Regions from separate parts of the Pelomonas dachongensis genome, predicted to be linked through region 2. Evidence: predicted binding sites of a transcription regulator. Region 2 holds the regulator's gene; the other holds the start of a gene.
What was found. The regulator NrdR, encoded in region 2, represses ribonucleotide reductase genes. The targets are predictions, from matches to a motif close to CACNANATNTNGTG.

Region 1: a site for NrdR is predicted at 5,874-5,887, ahead of ACG02S_RS04640 (ribonucleoside-diphosphate reductase subunit alpha). Genes of this name have one in related genera too.

Annotation. Positions count from the first base shown of each region.
Region 1 covers NZ_JBIGHY010000001.1:1,000,643-1,009,636, reverse strand. The annotation lists gene ACG02S_RS04655 (zinc-ribbon and DUF3426 domain-containing protein) at 1-405, shown strand, start outside; gene ACG02S_RS04650 (histone) at 519-1,145, opposite strand; gene ACG02S_RS04645 (ribonucleotide-diphosphate reductase subunit beta) at 1,355-2,539, opposite strand; gene ACG02S_RS04640 (ribonucleoside-diphosphate reductase subunit alpha) at 2,697-5,603, opposite strand; gene ACG02S_RS04635 (sigma-54-dependent transcriptional regulator) at 6,130-7,617, opposite strand; gene ACG02S_RS04630 (sensor histidine kinase) at 7,629-8,994, opposite strand, start outside.
Region 2 covers NZ_JBIGHY010000002.1:194,530-203,523, forward strand. The annotation lists gene ACG02S_RS05565 (lytic transglycosylase domain-containing protein) at 158-1,018, shown strand; ZMP/ZTP riboswitch at 1,027-1,151, shown strand; gene glyA (serine hydroxymethyltransferase) at 1,214-2,467, shown strand; gene nrdR (transcriptional regulator NrdR) at 2,477-2,920, shown strand; gene ACG02S_RS05580 (hypothetical protein) at 3,052-3,456, shown strand; gene ACG02S_RS05585 (type IV pilin protein) at 3,513-3,971, shown strand; gene ACG02S_RS05590 (pilus assembly FimT family protein) at 3,977-4,579, shown strand; gene ACG02S_RS05595 (PilW family protein) at 4,579-5,316, shown strand; gene ACG02S_RS05600 (hypothetical protein) at 5,394-6,593, shown strand; gene ACG02S_RS05605 (prepilin-type N-terminal cleavage/methylation domain-containing protein) at 6,605-7,945, shown strand; gene ltrA (group II intron reverse transcriptase/maturase) at 8,575-8,994, shown strand, end outside.

The sequences.
Region 1 (8,994 bases), on a different contig from region 2:
CAGGTCACGCTGCACTTCCGCGATGCGCTGGCCGCACTGCATCCGCCGTTGCGCGGCGCGCTGCAAGGTTTGTGCAGCGCGCTGGGCTGCGAGGTGCAGCCCTGGCGGCGCATCGAAGCCATCAGCATCGAAGCCACATCGCTGAGTCTGATGGGCGGCGGCAGCGGCTACAAGCTCAACCTGTCCCTGCGCAACAAAACCGGCGTGAGTGTGGCGGCCCCGTGGATAGAACTCAGCCTGACCGACGCCAACGGCGCGCCATTCGCGCGCCGTGTCGTCGCGCCCGAGGCGCTGCAGCCGCAGTTGAAGCAGGTCGGCGCGGAGTCGGAGCATGCGCTGTCATTCAGCTTCAGCACCGGCGGCAAGCGGGTCAGCGGCTACAGCGTCAACGTCTTCTACCCCTGATCCGGCCCGCAGGGCGAATGCGCGCCTGACAAGAAAAAACCCGGCACCGCGTGAGCGGGCCGGGTTTTGCGTTTGCTCGAAACGGGCGGCGTACCGCCCGCTCAGACAAGCGCTTAGGGCTTGTTGCCGGTGGGGAAGGGCCAGGCGGCTTGCGGGCTCAGCGCGGTCTTGGCCGCGGGGGCGGGTGCAGCAGCAGCAGGCTTGGCCGCAGGGGCAGGCTTGGCAGCCGCCTTCTTCGGCGCTGCAGCCTTCTTCGCGGCCGGCTTGGCAGCAGGCTTCGCCGCGGGCTTGGCAGCGGCCTTCTTGGGGGCAGCAGCCTTCTTTGCCGGAGCAGCGGCCTTCTTGGGCGCAGCAGCCTTCTTGGCAGGAGCGGCAGCCTTCTTAGGAGCAGCAGCCTTCTTGGCCGGAGCGGCAGCCTTCTTAGGAGCAGCAGCCTTCTTGGCCGGAGCGGCCTTCTTCGCCGGAGCAGCAGCCTTCTTGGCCGGAGCGGCCTTCTTCGCCGGAGCAGCGGCCTTTTTGGCCGGAGCGGCCTTCTTCGCCGGAGCAGCAGCCTTCTTGGCCGGAGCGGCCTTCTTCGCCGGAGCAGCGGCCTTCTTGGCCGGAGCGGCCTTCTTCGCCGGAGCAGCGGCCTTCTTGGCCGGAGCGGCCTTCTTCGCCGGAGCAGCAGCCTTCTTGGCGGCAGCCTTCTTCACCGGGGTTGCAGCGGCCTTCTTGGCCGGAGCTTTCTTCGCAGTTGCCATGGTTTTCTCCTTGATCAAGGGACAGAAACGCCGCCCTGCACGGACCGGTCCGTGCAGATACGGCTATTCACCGTCCGAGAGTCGCTCAGGAGGAACGCCTCGGTACGGTGAATGGGATCGCCATGCAGTCCCGCCACGTCTTGCGTGTTGATGCGGGTTTCGCTCGGTGACTGCATTGGCCAGGTCTTGATCGGGTGGTGGCTGGGACTTCAGTCCCAGCTCAGTGCCCCGCCCGACTGGTACTCGATGACGCGAGTCTCGAAGAAGTTGCGTTCCTTCTTCAAGTCGATCATCTCGCTCATCCACGGGAAGGGGTTTTCTTCGTTCGGGAACAGCGCTTCAAGGCCGATCTGCACCGCACGGCGGTTTGCGATGAAGCGCAGGTAGCCCTTGAACATCGACGCGTTAAGGCCCAGCACGCCACGCGGCATGGTGTCCTCGGCGTAGCGGTACTCGAGCTCGACGGCCTTCAGGAACAGCGCCTTGATCTCGGCCTTGAACTCGGCAGTCCACAGGTGCGGGTTCTCGAGCTTGATCTGGTTGATCAGGTCGATGCCGAAGTTGCAGTGCATGGACTCGTCGCGCAGGATGTACTGGTACTGCTCGGCCGCACCGGTCATCTTGTTCTGGCGGCCCATCGCCAGGATCTGCGTGAAGCCGACGTAGAAGAACAGGCCTTCCATCAGGCACGCGAACACGATCAGCGACTTCAGCAGCGTCTGGTCGGCCGCGGGTGTGCCGGTGACGAAGTCCGGCTTCATGATCGCCTCGATGAAGGGGATCAGGAACTCGTCCTTGTCGCGGATCGACTGCACCTCGTTGTAGGCGTTGAAGATCTCGCTCTCGTCGAGACCCAGCGACTCCACGATGTACTGGTAGGCGTGCGTGTGGATCGCCTCCTCGAAGGCCTGGCGCAGCAGGAACTGGCGGGCCTCGGGCGCCGTGATGTGGCGGTAGGTGCCCAGCACGATGTTGTTGGCGGCCAGCGAGTCGGCAGTGACGAAGAAGCCGAGGTTGCGCTTGATGATGCGGCGCTCGTCGTCGGTCAGGCCGTTGGGATCTTTCCAGAGCGCGATGTCGCGGCTCATGTTCACTTCCTGCGGCATCCAGTGGTTGGCGCAGGTGGCGAGGTACTTCTCCCACGCCCACTTGTACTTGAACGGCACCAGCTGATTGACGTCGGTCTGGCCGTTGATGATGCGCTTGTCGGCCGCCTTCACGCGACGTGCCGTGGTGGCTTCGCCAGACAACTGGGGCGCAGGAATGGAGACGCTGGCAGCTTCGCGCACAGACACCGAAGCAGACGTCGCCGAAAGTGATGTCGATGGCAGGGCCGCGAGAGTGTTCGCGGCTTGGGTATCAGTGGACTTCAGGTCTTCGTCCCAATCCAGCATGGTGTGCTTCCTATCGCTTCGAATTATCGGCAGTGCTTGCGGGGTTCAACAAGAACCCGCCACTGCTATTTGCATCAATCGCGCGAACTTTGTTGCGCGAGGGCATCGAAAACAAGCAGCGCGCACTTGTCTATACAAGTGCGCGCTGCTGCTTCATTTACTGGCAGGCCTCGCAACCGGGGTCGTCGATGGCGCAGAACTTCATGTCGGTGGCCGGAAGTTCGGGCTCCACGGCAGCGACAGGCGCAGCCGGTGCAGCCATCACCGGCGCAACGCCGGACGACACCGCGTTCAGCTGGCCAGAGCGCGTGACCGTGCTCTTCTCCGCCTGCGTCGCGCTGATGGTGCGCAGGTAGTAGGTCGTCTTCAGGCCGCGCTGCCATGCGAGCTTGTAGGTCTCGTCCAGCTTCTTGCCCGACGCACCGGCCATGTAGATGTTCAGGCTCTGCGCCTGGTCGATCCACTTCTGGCGGCGCGCGCCGGCTTCGATCAGCCACGACGTATCCACCTCGAAGGCGGTCGCATACAGCGCCTTGATGTCCTCGGGCACGCGGTCGATGCGGCGCAGCGAACCGTCGAAGTGCTTGAGGTCCATGACCATCACGTCGTCCCACAGGCCCAGCGCCTTCAGGTCACGCACCAGGGATTCGTTGATGACGGTGAACTCGCCGGACAGGTTGGACTTGACCGACAGGTTGCCGAAGCAGGGCTCGATGGACGCGTCCACGCCGATGATGTTGGAGATGGTCGCGGTCGGGGCGATGGCGACGCAGTTGCTGTTGCGCATGCCGTGCGCGGCGATGCGCCCGCGCAGCGCGTCCCAGTCCAGCGTCGTCGAGCGGTCCACGTCGACATAGCCACCGCGGGCTTCGGCAAGCAGATCCAGCGAATCGATCGGCAGGATGCCGCGATCCCACAGCGAGCCCTTGTACGAGGAATAGCGGCCACGCTCTTCGGCCAGTTCGGTCGAGGCCCAGTAGGCGTGGTAGCAGACGGCCTCCATCGAGCGGTCGGCGAACTCGACAGCAGCCTGCGACGCATACGGCGTGCGCAGCTGGTACAGCGCGTCCTGGAAGCCCATGATGCCCAGGCCCACCGGGCGGTGGCGCAGGTTGGAGTCACGCGCCTTCTTGACGGCGTAGTAGTTGATGTCGATGACGTTGTCGAGCATCCGCATCGCGGTGCGCGTGGTCCTCTTCAGCTTGACCTGGTCGATCTCGCCATCCTTGATGTGCTGAGCCAGGTTGACCGAGCCCAGATTGCAGACGGCGATCTCGCTGTCGTTGGTGTTCAGCGTGATCTCGGTGCACAGGTTGGACGAGTGCACCACGCCGACGTGCTGCTGCGGACTGCGCACGTTGCAGGCGTCCTTGAACGTGATCCAGGGGTGGCCCGTCTCGAACAGCATCGACAGCATCTTGCGCCACAGGTCCTTGGCGGGCATGCGCTTGAATAGCTTCAGCTCGCCGCGATCCGCCTTGCGCTCATAACCCACATAGGCTTCCTCGAAAGCCTTGCCGAACTTGTCGTGCAGGTCCGGGCAGGTGGACGGGCTGAACAGCGTCCAGTCGCCGCCTTCCAGCACACGGCGCATGAACAGGTCGGGAATCCAGTTCGCGGTGTTCATGTCGTGCGTGCGGCGGCGGTCGTCGCCGGTGTTCTTGCGCAGGTCCAAGAACTCTTCGATGTCCAGGTGCCAGGTTTCCAGGTAGGCGCAGACGGCGCCCTTGCGCTTGCCACCCTGGTTCACGGCCACGGCCGTGTCGTTGACGACCTTCAGGAAGGGCACGACGCCTTGGCTCTTGCCGTTGGTGCCCTTGATGTGTGAGCCCAGCGCACGCACCGGCGTCCAATCGTTGCCCAGGCCGCCGGCGAACTTGCTCAGCAGCGCGTTTTCCTTCAGCGCCTCGTAGATGCCGTCCAGGTCGTCGCTGACCGTCGTCAGGTAGCAGCTGGACAGCTGCGAGCGGCGCGTGCCGGCGTTGAACAGCGTCGGCGTGCTGGACATGAAGTCGAAGCTGGACAGCACTTCGTAGAACTCGATGGCGCGCGCCTCGCGGTCGATCTCGCCCAGCGCCAGGCCCATGGCCACTCGCATGAAGAACGCCTGCGGCATCTCGATGCGGGTGTCTTCGATGTGCAGGAAGTAGCGGTCATACAGCGTCTGCAGGCCGAGGTAGTCGAACTGCAGGTCGCGTTCGGCCTTCAGCGCGGCGCCGAGGCGGACCAGGTCGAACTGGCCCAGCTTCTCGTCCAGCAGCTCGGCCGCGATGCCCTTCTTGATGTAGCCGGGGAAGTACTCGGCGTAGCGCGTCTGCATTTCAGACTGCATGACCTCGCCACCGATGATCTCGCGGCGGATGGTGTGCAGCAGCAGCCGGGCCGTGGCGCGGCTGTAGCCGGGGTCCTTCTCGATCAGCGTGCGCGCGGCCAGGATGGCAGCCTTGTAGACCTCGTCGATGGGCACGCCGTCGTACAGGTTGCGCTGGGTCTCGGCCAGCACGGGATCCGGCTTCACGTCGGCGCCGAGGTTCTCGCAGGCCGAGGCGATCAGCGACTTCAGCTGGCCCAGGTCCAGCGGGCGGCGCTCGCCACCGTCGATGACCATCAGCGACGGCTCGGCCACACGCGCGGCTTCCCCCTGCGACGCGCGTTCCTGCGCACGGCGCTCGCGGTACAGCACGTAGGCGCGGGCCACGTCATGCTGACCGCTGCGCATCAGGCCCAGCTCGACCTGGTCCTGCACATCCTCGATGTGGAAGGTGCCGCCGCTCGGGCGCGAGCGCAGCAGCGCACGCACGACGTTCTGCGTCAGCTGCTCGACCGTCTCGCGCACGCTGGCCGAAGCCGCACCGCTCGTGCCGTGCACCGCCAGGAACGCCTTCATCAACGCCACGGCGATCTTGCTCGGCTCGAACGAGACCACGGCGCCGTTGCGGCGCAGGATCTGGTAAGCCTGGTAGGTCGACGGCGACGGCTGGGCAACCTTGGTGGTGGGCGCGCCGGATTCAAACGCGACCGGTGCGGCGGTGGCGGGTGCCTGGCCGGAGACGGTTTGTTGCATGACGGAATCCTTTATCGAGAGACTGCAATGCGATGCGCGACTCCGACCTGGCGGCGGAGGGTCAGCGCATCGTGAGGGGTTTCAAACGGGGACCACGCGGTTTCCAAAGCGGAATCGCGTCCCGGTCTCACCATGACGAGGCCGGCTTCGCGGCGCGGCTCGCTGGGGTGTCGCTGGGGGTGACGCAACTGGCAGCAAGCCACGTCAAACAGCGCTTCCAGGGAGGGGTTCATGGGGTATCGACTGGGTCGGCAGAATAACACGAGAGAACACTATATATGTGGCACCCCGCCCCCTCAAGCACTACAGATAGTGTGAAAACCCGTGACTCGCACCCCCTAGAAAACGGCCATTCCGGCGCCGAGCCCGATCAACACGGGTCACGCGCACCGCAACCCGCATGAGCATTGGGCAGCGCGCCGGAAGGCCGCGCCAGCCCGCACCGTTGCTGGGTTTGCGCGGCGGCGTCGGTGACCGCAGCGCGCTGCGCGCGGGATTCAAGCAGGGCAAATCCCGAGGCCGAGCCTCAGCGTGGCGCGCCGGGCGCCGGGTCTGCAATCGCCAGCCGTGCCATGCGGTAGCGGATCTGCCGCAGCGACAGCCCCAGGCTCGCCGCCGCCGCCGTGCGGTTGAAGCGGTGCTGCTCCAGCGCCCGCAACAGGATGGCGCGCTCGACCTCGTCGAGATAGAGCGCCAGGTCGTCAGGTAGCTGCTCGGGCAACGACAGCCCTTCGACGACCGACGCCCCCGGACCTGGCGCCTCGTCCGCCGTTTCCAGCGTGCCGAACTGCGACACGCTGCCGCCATCGTCCAGCAGCGTGTCGGGCAGCCCCAGGTCCTCGGCGCCTATCCATTCACCGCCGGCCAGCGCCAGCGCGCGGTGCAGCAGGTTCTCCAGCTCACGCACATTGCCGGGGAAGGCATAGCGCGACAGCGTCTGCAGCGCGCCGGGCGTCAGTCGCGGCGTGGGCGACACGCCGGCGTCTTGCGCGATGCGGGCGAGCACGCGGTCGCTGATCAGACCCAGATCCTCCAGCCGCTCGCGCAGCGGCGGCACGCGGATCTGGATGACATTGAGCCGGTAGAACAAATCCTGCCGGAAGCGCCCCGCCGCGACCTCCGCGCTCAAATCCTTGTGCGTGGCGCTGAGGATGCGCACGTTGATCGGCGTCTCGGCCGTCGCGCCGACCGGGCGCACCGAGCGCTCCTGGATCACGCGCAGCAGCTTGCTCTGCATCGCCAGCGGCAGGTCGCCGATCTCGTCGAGGAACAGCGTGCCGCCGTCGGCCGCCTGGAAGAATCCCTCCCGGTCTTCGTTCGCGCCGGTGAACGCGCCCTTGCGGTAGCCAAAGAACTCGGCCTCCAACAGGTTCTCGGGAATGGCGCCGCAGTTCACGGCGACGAAACGCTGGCTGGCGCGCGTGCCGTGGTCGTGGATGGCGCGCGCCACCAACTCCTTGCCGGTGCCCGACTCGCCGTGCACCAGCACCGGCGCCATGCTGCGCGCGACCTTGTCGATCAGCGCGCGCACCGCGCGGATGGCGGGCGACTCACCCACCAGGCGCAACGCTGTCGCGGCCACCGCCGCCACGACGCTGGCCGCCGCACGCGCCTGCGGCTCGGGCGCCCTGCTCGCTGGCTGGCGGCCCAGCGCGGAACCGACCACCTGGCGGAACTGGCGCAGGTCGACCGGCTTGGTCAGGTAATCAAACGCGCCGGCCTTCAAAGCCTCCACCGCGTTCTCGGCGGAACCAAAGGCCGTGATGACGATCGCCCGCTCCGGTCGCGCCGCCTGCTCCAGCCAGCGCAGCACCGCGAGACCCGACCCGTCGGGCAGCTTCATGTCGGTGATGACGGCGCCATAACTGCGCCCCTGCAGATGCTCCAGCGCCTCGGCCACGGAGCCGGCACTGTCGATCTCGTAGCCCTCGCGCATCAGGGTCAGCTCGTAGAGCGTGCGCAGGTCCGGCTCGTCGTCGATGACCAGCAGGCGCTCGGTGGGGGATTTGCTCATCTCGGGCGGGGTCAGATGCCGGGCATGCGCAGACGCACGCAGAACTCGTTGGCCGCCGCATCGCTGGCGCGGCGGAAATCGATGCGCGCGCCGTGGCGCTCGCACAGCTCACGGCAAATATAGAGGCCCAGCCCCGTGCCACGGCTGCGCGTCGAGAAGAACGGCTCGAACAGGTGGCGCTCGACCTCGGGCGCCACCGGCAGGCCGGCGCTGCGCACCGTCAGCTCCAGCGCATCGCCCTGGCGCGCCAGCCGCACGCCAACCGTGTCGGGCCCGTCCTGCGCGTGCCGCAGCGCGTTGTCCAGCAGGTTGACCAGGATGCGGCGCAGGTGCTCGGCGTCGAACAGCGCGACCAAATCGGGCGCGGCCACCTGCAGCCTGAAGCGGCTCTGCGGACCGGCCTCGATGCCGTTGACCAGCGCCCAGTCCACGCAGGTTTCGTGCACCAGCGCGCTGGCGTCCAGCGCCAGCGTGTCGGGCTGCACGCCGGGCGCCACCTCGGTCACGTCGTCCACAAGGCGCTTGAGCCGCTGCACGTTGGACGCCACCATCCGCGTCAGCTCCTCGGCGCGCATGCCCGCCACGTCCTCGGCGATCAGCGCATTGGCCTGGGCAATCGCCGCCAGCGGGTTGCGGATCTCGTGCGCGATGCCGGCCGACACGCGGCCCATCGCGGCCAGCTTCTCCTGGCGCGTGCGAGCCAGCAGCTCGCGGTTGTCCTCCACGAACATCACGCATAGCTCCTCGCTGCCCTCACGCTGGCGGGTGAAGCGCAGCCGCAGGCGCAGGCTTCGGCTGATGCCGCCAGGCAGCGGCAGCGCCACGTCCAGCTCGGCACCGCGGCCGCCGGCGTAGGCCTCCTCCAGCGCCAGCGCCAGCGGCTGCCAGTCGGGCCGGCCACGCAGTTGCCAGCTCAACTCACCGCCATCCGCGCCCAGCAAGGTTCGCGACGCCGGGTTGCTGGCGCGCACGCGGCCACGGCGGTCTACCACCAGCACGCCTTCCTGCATCTCGTCGATGACCAGGCGGTTCAGCTGCTCCTGCTGGCGGGCCAGCGCCAGGCTGCCGCGCGCGGCCCGTTCCTCGCGGGCCAGCCGCGCGCTCAGCTCGCCGGCCAGCAGGCTGACGGCGAACAGGCCGCCGCCCACCAGCCCGGCCTGCGTCGTCTTCAGGCCAACATCCACGCCGAGCAGCAGCAGCGACCAGCTCGACGCCGCCAACAGCGCCAGCGTCGCCACCGCCGCCGTCGCCAGCGCCAGCAAGCGCGGGCTCAGCACCGCCGCCATCAGCACCGGCATGACGAACAGCGCGCCGTAGTTCACGCCGCTCGGGTCCAACGCCTGCAGCACGCCGAACAGCACCAGGTCCACGCCGATG
Region 2 (8,994 bases):
TCGCAGGTTCCGGGTTTCTACTGAACCCATCCGGCCGGCTCGACAGGCGCGCAATGCGCCGCGAAACGCCAGCTGGCCGTGAAATTATCACCGTCGCCCTCCACAGACTGCCGCTGTCGGCAGCAGCCTGCGGCAGAGCGCGACACAAGGGAGTCGCATGACGACACGTCAAGACCTACTCAGCCTGGTTCGCCTCACGCGGAATTCGGCGTCGCTGTTCGTGAAGGACATCGGCAACGGCCTGCTCGTGGTCAGCCACAACACGCTGGCTCTGGTCGGGCTGGCCGTTGTGGCCGTGCTGCTGGTGTTTTCCAGCCAGGCCGGGCTGCGCGAGAAGCTGGAATCCGCCACGCTGGGCTGGCTGAACGCCCGCCAGGAGGCGCGTGCCGAAGCCGAGGGCAACACGCTGTTTGCCGCCGCCGAGCCGGACGCCATCACCCGCGCTACCGCGGCCGATCCACGCGAGCTGAGCCGCCAGCAAGCCGCCGTGGCACATTGGCTCGCCCGTCGATACCGCGTGGCCCCGGAGCCTGTCAGCCGGCTGGTTCAGGAAGCATGGGCCGTCGGCCAGCGCGCCAAGGTCGAGCCCACGCTGATCCTGGCCATCATGGCCATCGAATCCGGCTTCAACCCGTTCGCCCAGAGCCCCGTGGGCGCGCAAGGCCTGATGCAGGTGATGACGCGCGTGCACGACGACAAGTACGAGGCTTTTGGCGGTACGCACGCTGCATTCGATCCGGTGACCAACCTGCGGGTAGGCGTGCAGGTGCTGAAGGAATGCATCCAGCGCGCCGGCGGCCTGGAGGAAGGCCTGCGCTACTACGTGGGCGCCGCCAACCTGGCCGACGACACCGGCTATGCCGGCCGGGTTCTGGGCGAGCACGACCTGCTGAAGGCGGTCGTCTCCGGCCGCAGCGTGCCGGCCAACGCGACGGCGACGGTGCGACCCTCGCCGATGCGCGAAGCCGCGTCGGCCCCGCTGGGGGACGATTCCGCCCAGGTCGCCCTGCTGCGCTGAACTACACTTGCCGCTCACGCGACTGGCGATCAGGGTCACAAGCTGACCCGAGGTGGGCCACCACCGGGGAGCGTGAGGCGACTGTCTTCATTCGAACGACAACCGCTATCAGCCGTTCGCCTGGGCAGCCCAGTTCGTCGCCACGCCCGCTCGTGAGCGCCTGGGATTCACCGCCTGACCTTCGGAAACACTGCCATGTTTGACCGCACCACCTCCACCCTCGCCCTGGTCGACCCCGAGCTCTGGACAGCCGTCCAGAACGAGACTCGCCGCCAGGAAGACCACATCGAGCTGATCGCCAGCGAGAACTACACGTCGCCGGCCGTCATGGAAGCCCAGGGCAGCCAGCTGACCAACAAGTACGCCGAAGGCTACCCCGGCAAGCGCTACTACGGCGGCTGCGAGTACGTGGACGTGGCAGAGCAACTCGCCATCGACCGCCTGAAGCAGCTCTTCGGTGCCGAGTTCGCCAATGTGCAGCCCAACAGCGGCTCACAGGCCAACCAGGGTGTGTTCTTCGCGCTGCTGCAGCCCGGCGACACCATCATGGGCATGAGCCTGGCCGAAGGCGGACACCTGACCCACGGCATGCCGCTGAACATGAGCGGCAAGTGGTTCAACGTCATCAGCTACGGCTTGGACGCGAACGAAGCCATCGACTACGACGCGATGGAAGCGCTGGCCCGCGAGAAGAAGCCCAAGCTCATCATCGCGGGCGCGTCAGCCTACTCGCTGCGCATCGACTTCGAGCGCTTCGGCAAGATCGCCAAGGAGATCGGCGCCTATTTCATGGTCGACATGGCCCACTACGCCGGCCTGATCGCTGCGGGCGTCTACCCGAACCCGCTGCCGCATGCCGACGTCGTCACGTCCACCACGCACAAGAGCCTGCGCGGCCCGCGCGGTGGCATCATCCTGACGAACGACGAAGCCATTGCCAAGAAGATCAACTCGGCGATCTTCCCCGGCATCCAGGGCGGCCCACTGATGCACGTCATCGCCGGCAAGGCGGTGGCTTTCAAGGAAGCTTTGAGCCCCGAGTTCAAGGCCTACCAGGAACAGGTCGTCAAGAACGCCAAGGTGCTGGCCGAGACACTGATCGAGCGCGGCCTGCGCATCGTCTCCGGCGGCACGGAAAGCCACGTGATGCTCGTGGACCTGCGCCCCAAGAATCTGACCGGCAAGGAAGCCGAGGCCATCCTGGGCGCCGCCCACATGACCTGCAACAAGAACGGCATCCCCAACGACCCGCAAAAGCCGATGGTGACCAGCGGTATCCGCCTGGGCACGCCGGCCATGACGACGCGCGGCTTCAAGGAAGAACAGGTGCGCGCCACAGCCCACCTGATCGCCGACGTGCTAGACAAGCCGCACGACGAGGCCAACCTCGCCGCCGTGCGCGAGAAGGTCGCCGCACTGACGTCCGCTTTCCCCGTGTACCGCGGTTAACCGCACCCGATGCGCTGCCCGTTCTGCTCTCACACCGAAACCCAGGTCTCAGAGACCCGGGAGTCGGATGAGGGAGACGTCGTCCGGCGCCGGCGCCGCTGCCTGTCCTGCGACAAGCGCTTCACGACGTACGAGCGGGCGGACATCGCCATGCCGTCGGTCGTCAAGAAGGACGGGCGGCGCGCCGATTTCGATTCCGCCAAGCTGCGTGCCTCCATGCAGCTGGCGTTGCGCAAGCGGCCCGTCAGCGTCGAGCAGATCGACGCGGCGCTGAACCGCATCGAGGAAAAGCTGCTGGCCAGCGGCGCGCGCGAGATCGCGTCCACCCGGCTGGGCGAGCTGGTCATGCGTGAACTCAAGCGCATCGACAAGGTAGCCTACGTGCGCTTCGCGTCGGTCTATCGCAGCTTCGAGGACGTGGACGAGTTCCGGCAGCTGATCCGCGAGATCTAACCGCGGGACAACCTTATCCCCCTTGAGGGCGAGTCACGGGAGTCCCCCGACCCCCCCGCCGGTCCGCCTTCGGAGGGAAAGACGCTGCGCCGACCCTGGGAACCGACCTGCGCCTGGCGCGCAGCGAAGCCTTGCGCGCTGCTGAATCTGTGTTCTTCCGCATCAGCCGCAAGGGCGCCAACGCCTGCAGTGTGCCGCACACCGGCACGCGCAACGACTACGACTGCAGCGGTGGCCAGTCCTACTGCAGCCCGGCTGAGAGGCCCGTCGTCAAGGCCGTATGGCTGCCGCAATGCCTGCCCGTGACCCTGCGCAGCAACGCCGAGACGCTGAAACTCCAGCAGCGCCAGGGGCTGGTGACCCAAACCGTCAACATCAAGCTGAAGCTGAACAGCGGCGCGGCCGTCCGCCACGGGGTGGCGATCACGGGCCGTGTACGCAGCTGCGCTTGCGGCGATCAGCTGGGCGGCTTGCCGCGCTGCGCCAGAATTCGCATCCCTCAATCAGGGTGGGCGCCGACCAGCGGCCGTTCGTGACAGATGAACGGTTGTGTTTGGTAAGCGCCCGTAATCCCTATGCAGAGAATGCCAGCATGCAGAAATCAACGCGCCGGCGCGTCCCAGGATTCACGTTGATTGAGTTGATGGTGGTGGTGGTCATCGTCGGCATCCTGGCGGCCGTTGCCTACCCGGCCTACACGTCGCATGTGCAACGCAGCCGGCGGGCTGACGCCGTGAAACTGCTGACCGCTGTCAGCCAGGCGCAGGAGCGCTATCGCAGCAACCGCAACAGCTTCGCGGCGGCGCTGAGCGATCTGGGTATGGGCAACGGTGACGTGGCAGATCACTACGACCTGTCCATCGAAGGGGTCGGCGAGCCCGCCACCTTGGTCACCGGCTACCTGGTCCTGGCCAAAGTCCGCAGCACCAGCCCTCAGCGGTACGACAGCAAGTGCGCGCAGATGGGCATCAAGGTTGAGGGCGGTGCCGTCCACTACGTGTCCAAAGACACGAGCGACGCCGACACCAGCTCGACCTGCTGGCCCCGTTGATCACCATGCGCCATTCCCACCGCTCGGCAAAGACCCGGATCTCCGGCGGGCTGGGACTGGTCGAAGTGATGGTGGTCGTGATCATCGTCGGCGTGCTGACGGCGGCGGCGATTCCCTCGCTGATGGGGCTGCTCGAGCGGCGCCGCATCTTGGCCGTGACCCAGGAGCTAGCCGGACTTCTGAGCTTTGCCCGATCAGAGGCCAACGCCAACGGTGACAGTGTGGTCGTGCATTTGGAGAAAGATCCCAGCGATGCCGTCAGTTGTGCGTCGGTGAACATCCAGCACCCTTCTGACGAATGCGTTTGCTACCTGCCGCAGGCCGAAATGTGCAAGGGCATCAATGTCCCCGTGCTGCGCGTGTTTCAGCTCAAGAATTCGGACGGCGTCAGCTTTGAGGCGTCTGCCACTTCATGGGGCAAACATGCGCAAAAGGCCAACCAGTTGACCTTCGAGCGAAATCAGCAGTACCTGGATGTCACGGGTGTGCAGATCACGGTCCAGGGCGCTCGCACCGGTGCGCAGATGCGCGTCGAGCTGAACACGGCCAATCGCATCCGGACCTGCTCTCCCGACGGCAGCATCAGCGGAGTTGCCAAATGCGGTTGATGCGAACCGACAGACATGCTGCACAGCGTGGCCTAGGGCTCGTGGAGCTCATGGTGGGCATCACGATCGGCCTCATCGTCGCTGCCGGCGCATCGATCGTGGCGGTCAACCAGATCACGGAACACCGGCGGTTGATGCTGGAAATGCAGGTCCAGCAGGACCTGCGCGCGGCCGCAGATCTGCTGCAGCAAGATTTGCGGCGTGCCGGCTTCCGAGGGCAGGCGCAGTACGGCCTGTGGACACCCGCCACAGGCGTGGGCACGCCCGCGCAGCGACCTGCGCAGGCAGCCAGCGCCAACCGCTACGCGGCCGTGGCCGATATCGACAACGACCAGATGCGGGCCATCGAGTACCTTTACGCGCGCAAGGATGGCGGCAACTATCCCGCGTCTGGCGCTCCGCGCGACAACGAGTATTTCGGCATCAAGTGGGACAAGAACACCAAGGCCTTGTATCTCAAGCTCGGGCGCATTGAGGGCCGCGACAACTGGCAACCGATCACCGATCCCGAGACCGTCGAGATCCTGGATTTTTCCGTGGACATCCAGACGCAGGACATATCGCTGGCCGAGTTCTGCGACAACGCCTGCGTGGGCGCGAATTGTCCCGTCCAGCAGGTGCGGCATGTCGAATTCCAACTTCAGGGGCGTGCCAAGCATGACCGCCAGGTCGTGCGCAGCCTCAACGGCAGTGAACGCATCCGCGCCGATGCGGTGATCGGAGCCTGCCCGGCATGAACAGGGTGTCGCTCTCCACTTCTGACCGCCAGCAGGGTGCGGCGACGCTGGTCGTCGTCATGATGTTGTTCCTGATCATGGCGCTGCTGGCCGCCTATGCCAACCGGGGGTTGCTGTTCGAGCAGCGCATGTCCAACAGCTACTACCGCGCCAGCATGGCGCAGGAAGCCTCGGAGGCGGGCACGGAATGGGCGCTCGCGCAATTGAACGGCTTGGCCACCGATGCGAGCTGCAAGCCCGTGGCGAGCGGTGGCAAGCGCTTTGCCGACCGGTATCTGACGATCAACGCCGAGGACCGGACATTGCGGCAAACGAGCTACACGTTACTCACCGCCGGCTGTGTCAAAGGTGAGGACGGCTGGCAATGTCGCTGCCAGGAGCTAGGAAAACGGACCGTGCCGGTGGCGCTGCCCAACAGCGAACTGACGCCCAGTTTCGACGTCAACTTCTCATACATCCCCGTGCCCAACGGCGCCGGCACGATCAGCATGACCGCACTCGGATGCACGACCAGCGTCGTGGACGACTGTCGGGGGGCCGAGACCAACACCACCCGCTATCAAGCCAAGAGCTTGCAGAGCGTCATGCTGGCGCTGGTCAGTGCCGTCAGGTCACCGCCGCTGGTGCCGCTGGTCGTCAAGGGCAATCTGACGTCCACAGGCGCAGGATTGGGCCTGCACAACACGTCGCCGGGATCGGCGGGCCTGTTGGTGACGGCGGGCGGCAACATCGACGGGCTGGTGGAAAGCCGCCTGGAGAGCGTGCCCGGTACGCCTCCAGCCTTGGCCCTGATCAAGAAGGACCCGACGCTGAACGAAGTGGGTGTCGACGTTTTCCGCATGTTCATGGGCGCGACCGCGGATCGCTACGAGAACCACCCCGCCCTGCGCAAACTGACATGCAACGGCGACTGCGGCACCGTGCTGGAAGACGCCTACAAGGCGGGAGTCCGCATGGCATGGATCGACGGCGGGCTGACCCTCAGCAGCAACAAGATCATTGGGAGTGACAGCGACCCCATGCTGGTCGTCGCCGACGGCGATGTCCAGCTGTCGGGGCCTTTCCAACTCTCCGGCATGCTGGTCAGCCGCGGCAACCTGAGCTGGACGAACAACAGCGGGCTCACCTCGCTGATCAACGGCACGGTCCTGGTCGAAGGAAATGCCGTTACCGAAGGCACGATGGACATCCTGTATCTGCCGGGTGTGGCCAATCAACTCCGCAACCGTCTGGGCAGCTATGTGCGAGTGCCCGGCGGCTGGCAGGACGTGAACTGAGGATGCGGCGCATGAAGCAAGCCTCCATTCCCGGCCGGCAGCAAGCCCGTCGCCAATACGGCGTGACGCTGATCGAGGCGCTGGTCGCGCTGATGGTGATGAGCTTCGGCATGGTGGCGCTGATGGAGCTGATGGGCAACCTGCGCCGCAGCGGCGATCTGGGCAAGCAGCGCAGCGAGGCCATGCGGCTGGCCCAGGCCGAGATGGCCAAACTGCGTTCTTTCTCGCTGATCAAGAAGCCGGAGGGCAGCGCGGAGCGTGACTACGTCAAGGACATCATCAGCATCGACGCCCCCCCTGTCACACCCGCAGATTCCAACGCCACCTACACGGTGAGCCGCTCCGTCACGACCTTGGACCCGGATGCCGACGAACCGCGCGCCAAGTCCATCGATGTCATGGTCACCTGGAATGATCGCTCGACCCGCCAGAACGGCGATCAGCAGGATGCACCGCAAACCGTGGTGCTGAGCTCCATCATCTCGCGCACCGACCCCGCCTTTGCCGGCGCCCTTTCCATAGCACCGCCGCCTGGTGGGGGGCGTCAGCCGGCAGGTCGCCACCCCGTCATCCCGGCGGCCGCCCAAGACCTGGGCAACAAGACCAGCGCTTACCGGCCGAGCAGCCTGGGCAGTGTGGTCTGGGTCTTCAACAATGCAACCGGTGTCGTTGTCGGCAAATGCGCCATCCCGGCCGGCACGGCAGTCACGGCGCTGACGCCCGCAGACGTCGAGAGCTGCAAGAACAACACCGTGGGCTACCTGATCAGTGGCATCGTGCGCTTCTCTTACGTGACGCCGCCCAACCCCACCCTGCCGGAGGGCTTGGCGATCAAGCTGGGGTTGGAGTTCACCGGCGGCGCCTATCAGACCCCGGAGCTGGATTCGCGCGGCCGACCCAGGACGGACGCGCAAGGCAATTACGTGATGAAGACCGTCACGGCGACGCCACCCGGCAACTACGAATGCTTCAACGACTCGATCAACTCGACGAGCGGCACGCAGCCCTTCGTCAGCTACGACTGCGTGGTCTACCTCGATACCGGCAAGAGCACCTGGTCAGGCAAGTTGGCGTTGAACGGCTTCAACATCGGCACGACGGATGTTGACTACCGTGTCTGCCGCTACAGCGCCGACTACAACGGCAACAAGAGCATCTATGTCAGCAATTCGGTGGCTGCGTACGACAACCAGGAGCACCCTGCCGTTTACGTCGACGTGACCGGCTCTTTGACGCGCCAGAACTTCCTGGTCATCAAGGGGAGGTCCAGTTGCCCGGCTGCGCCGGCTGTCAATCCGACGGCGGGCGTCTTCGCCGACTACAGCACCCAGCAATTACAGCCCGCCCCCTGAGCGTGGCTGAGCTGGCTGTTGGCTGCCCATAGACTGGGCACATGGTGCGTCAAGAAGCAAAGGCTCGGCCGAACCCTCCGGGGCGAGGAGGAGTTGCTGCATGCTGCGCATGTCCAACGGGTGAGAGTCCCGTCCCGGTAGGCGTCGGAGCGCCGGGTAGCAGACCCCAGGTTGTGGAGGGAGACCTCTCAGCCCGAGCGGGGTGTCAAGAGCCCGTGAGGCGGCGCGAGCCGCGCAGCGGGGAGCAAGCACGCGGGCCGCAACATGAAGTGAAGCCTGCAGCCTCGTCAAAGTTACAACCCGCAGGCCGAGCCGCTCATGTCACGGCGAAGGCAACATCCCTGGCGCTTGAACCGGAGCGCGCCGGGGACTGCGGCGGGGTAGAGGGCGCAGCACGTGTGCAAGGACATGAACGGAACGTGAGAGGCCCGTCTGCGCAGCCCTTGTCGGGGCGAGCGCGCTCGTATAAGCCCAAGGCGAAGTCGAGGCGTGTGCAGCGGGAGTCCGAGGGGATCGTAGTACTGGACGATGGCGCGCAAGCGCCATCGACGAAGGCCGTGCGGCATAACGTGGCTGGAGGGAAGGGTCCCTGCGGTGGTCATGCTGATGGAGCGGGTAAGCGCGAGGGAATGGCCGGCGAGACCGGATCTAACAACCCCGTCGACCTTGAGTCGAGCGACAAAGTGCGACAACTGCAAAGGCAGCTCTGGGCCGCAGCCAAGCGGGCGCCGGGAAGGCGCTTCCATGCGTTGTACGACCATATGTGCAGGGCTGACATCCTGCACGAGGCGTGGAAGCGCGTGCGCCGCAACAAGGGCGCAGCGGGCGCTGATCGGGTGACGATCAGCGAGGTCGAGCAGCACGGAGTCCGGCGCTTCTTAGAAGAGCTGGGTGAGGTGCTGCGCGCAGGCGAGTACGGGGCGCAGGTCGTGCGGCGCACCTACATCCCCAAGGCAGATGGGAGGAAGCGGCCACTGGGCATCCCGACGGTGCGAGACCGGGTGGTGCAGATGGCGGCCAAGCTGGTGCTGGAGCCGATCTTCGAGGCG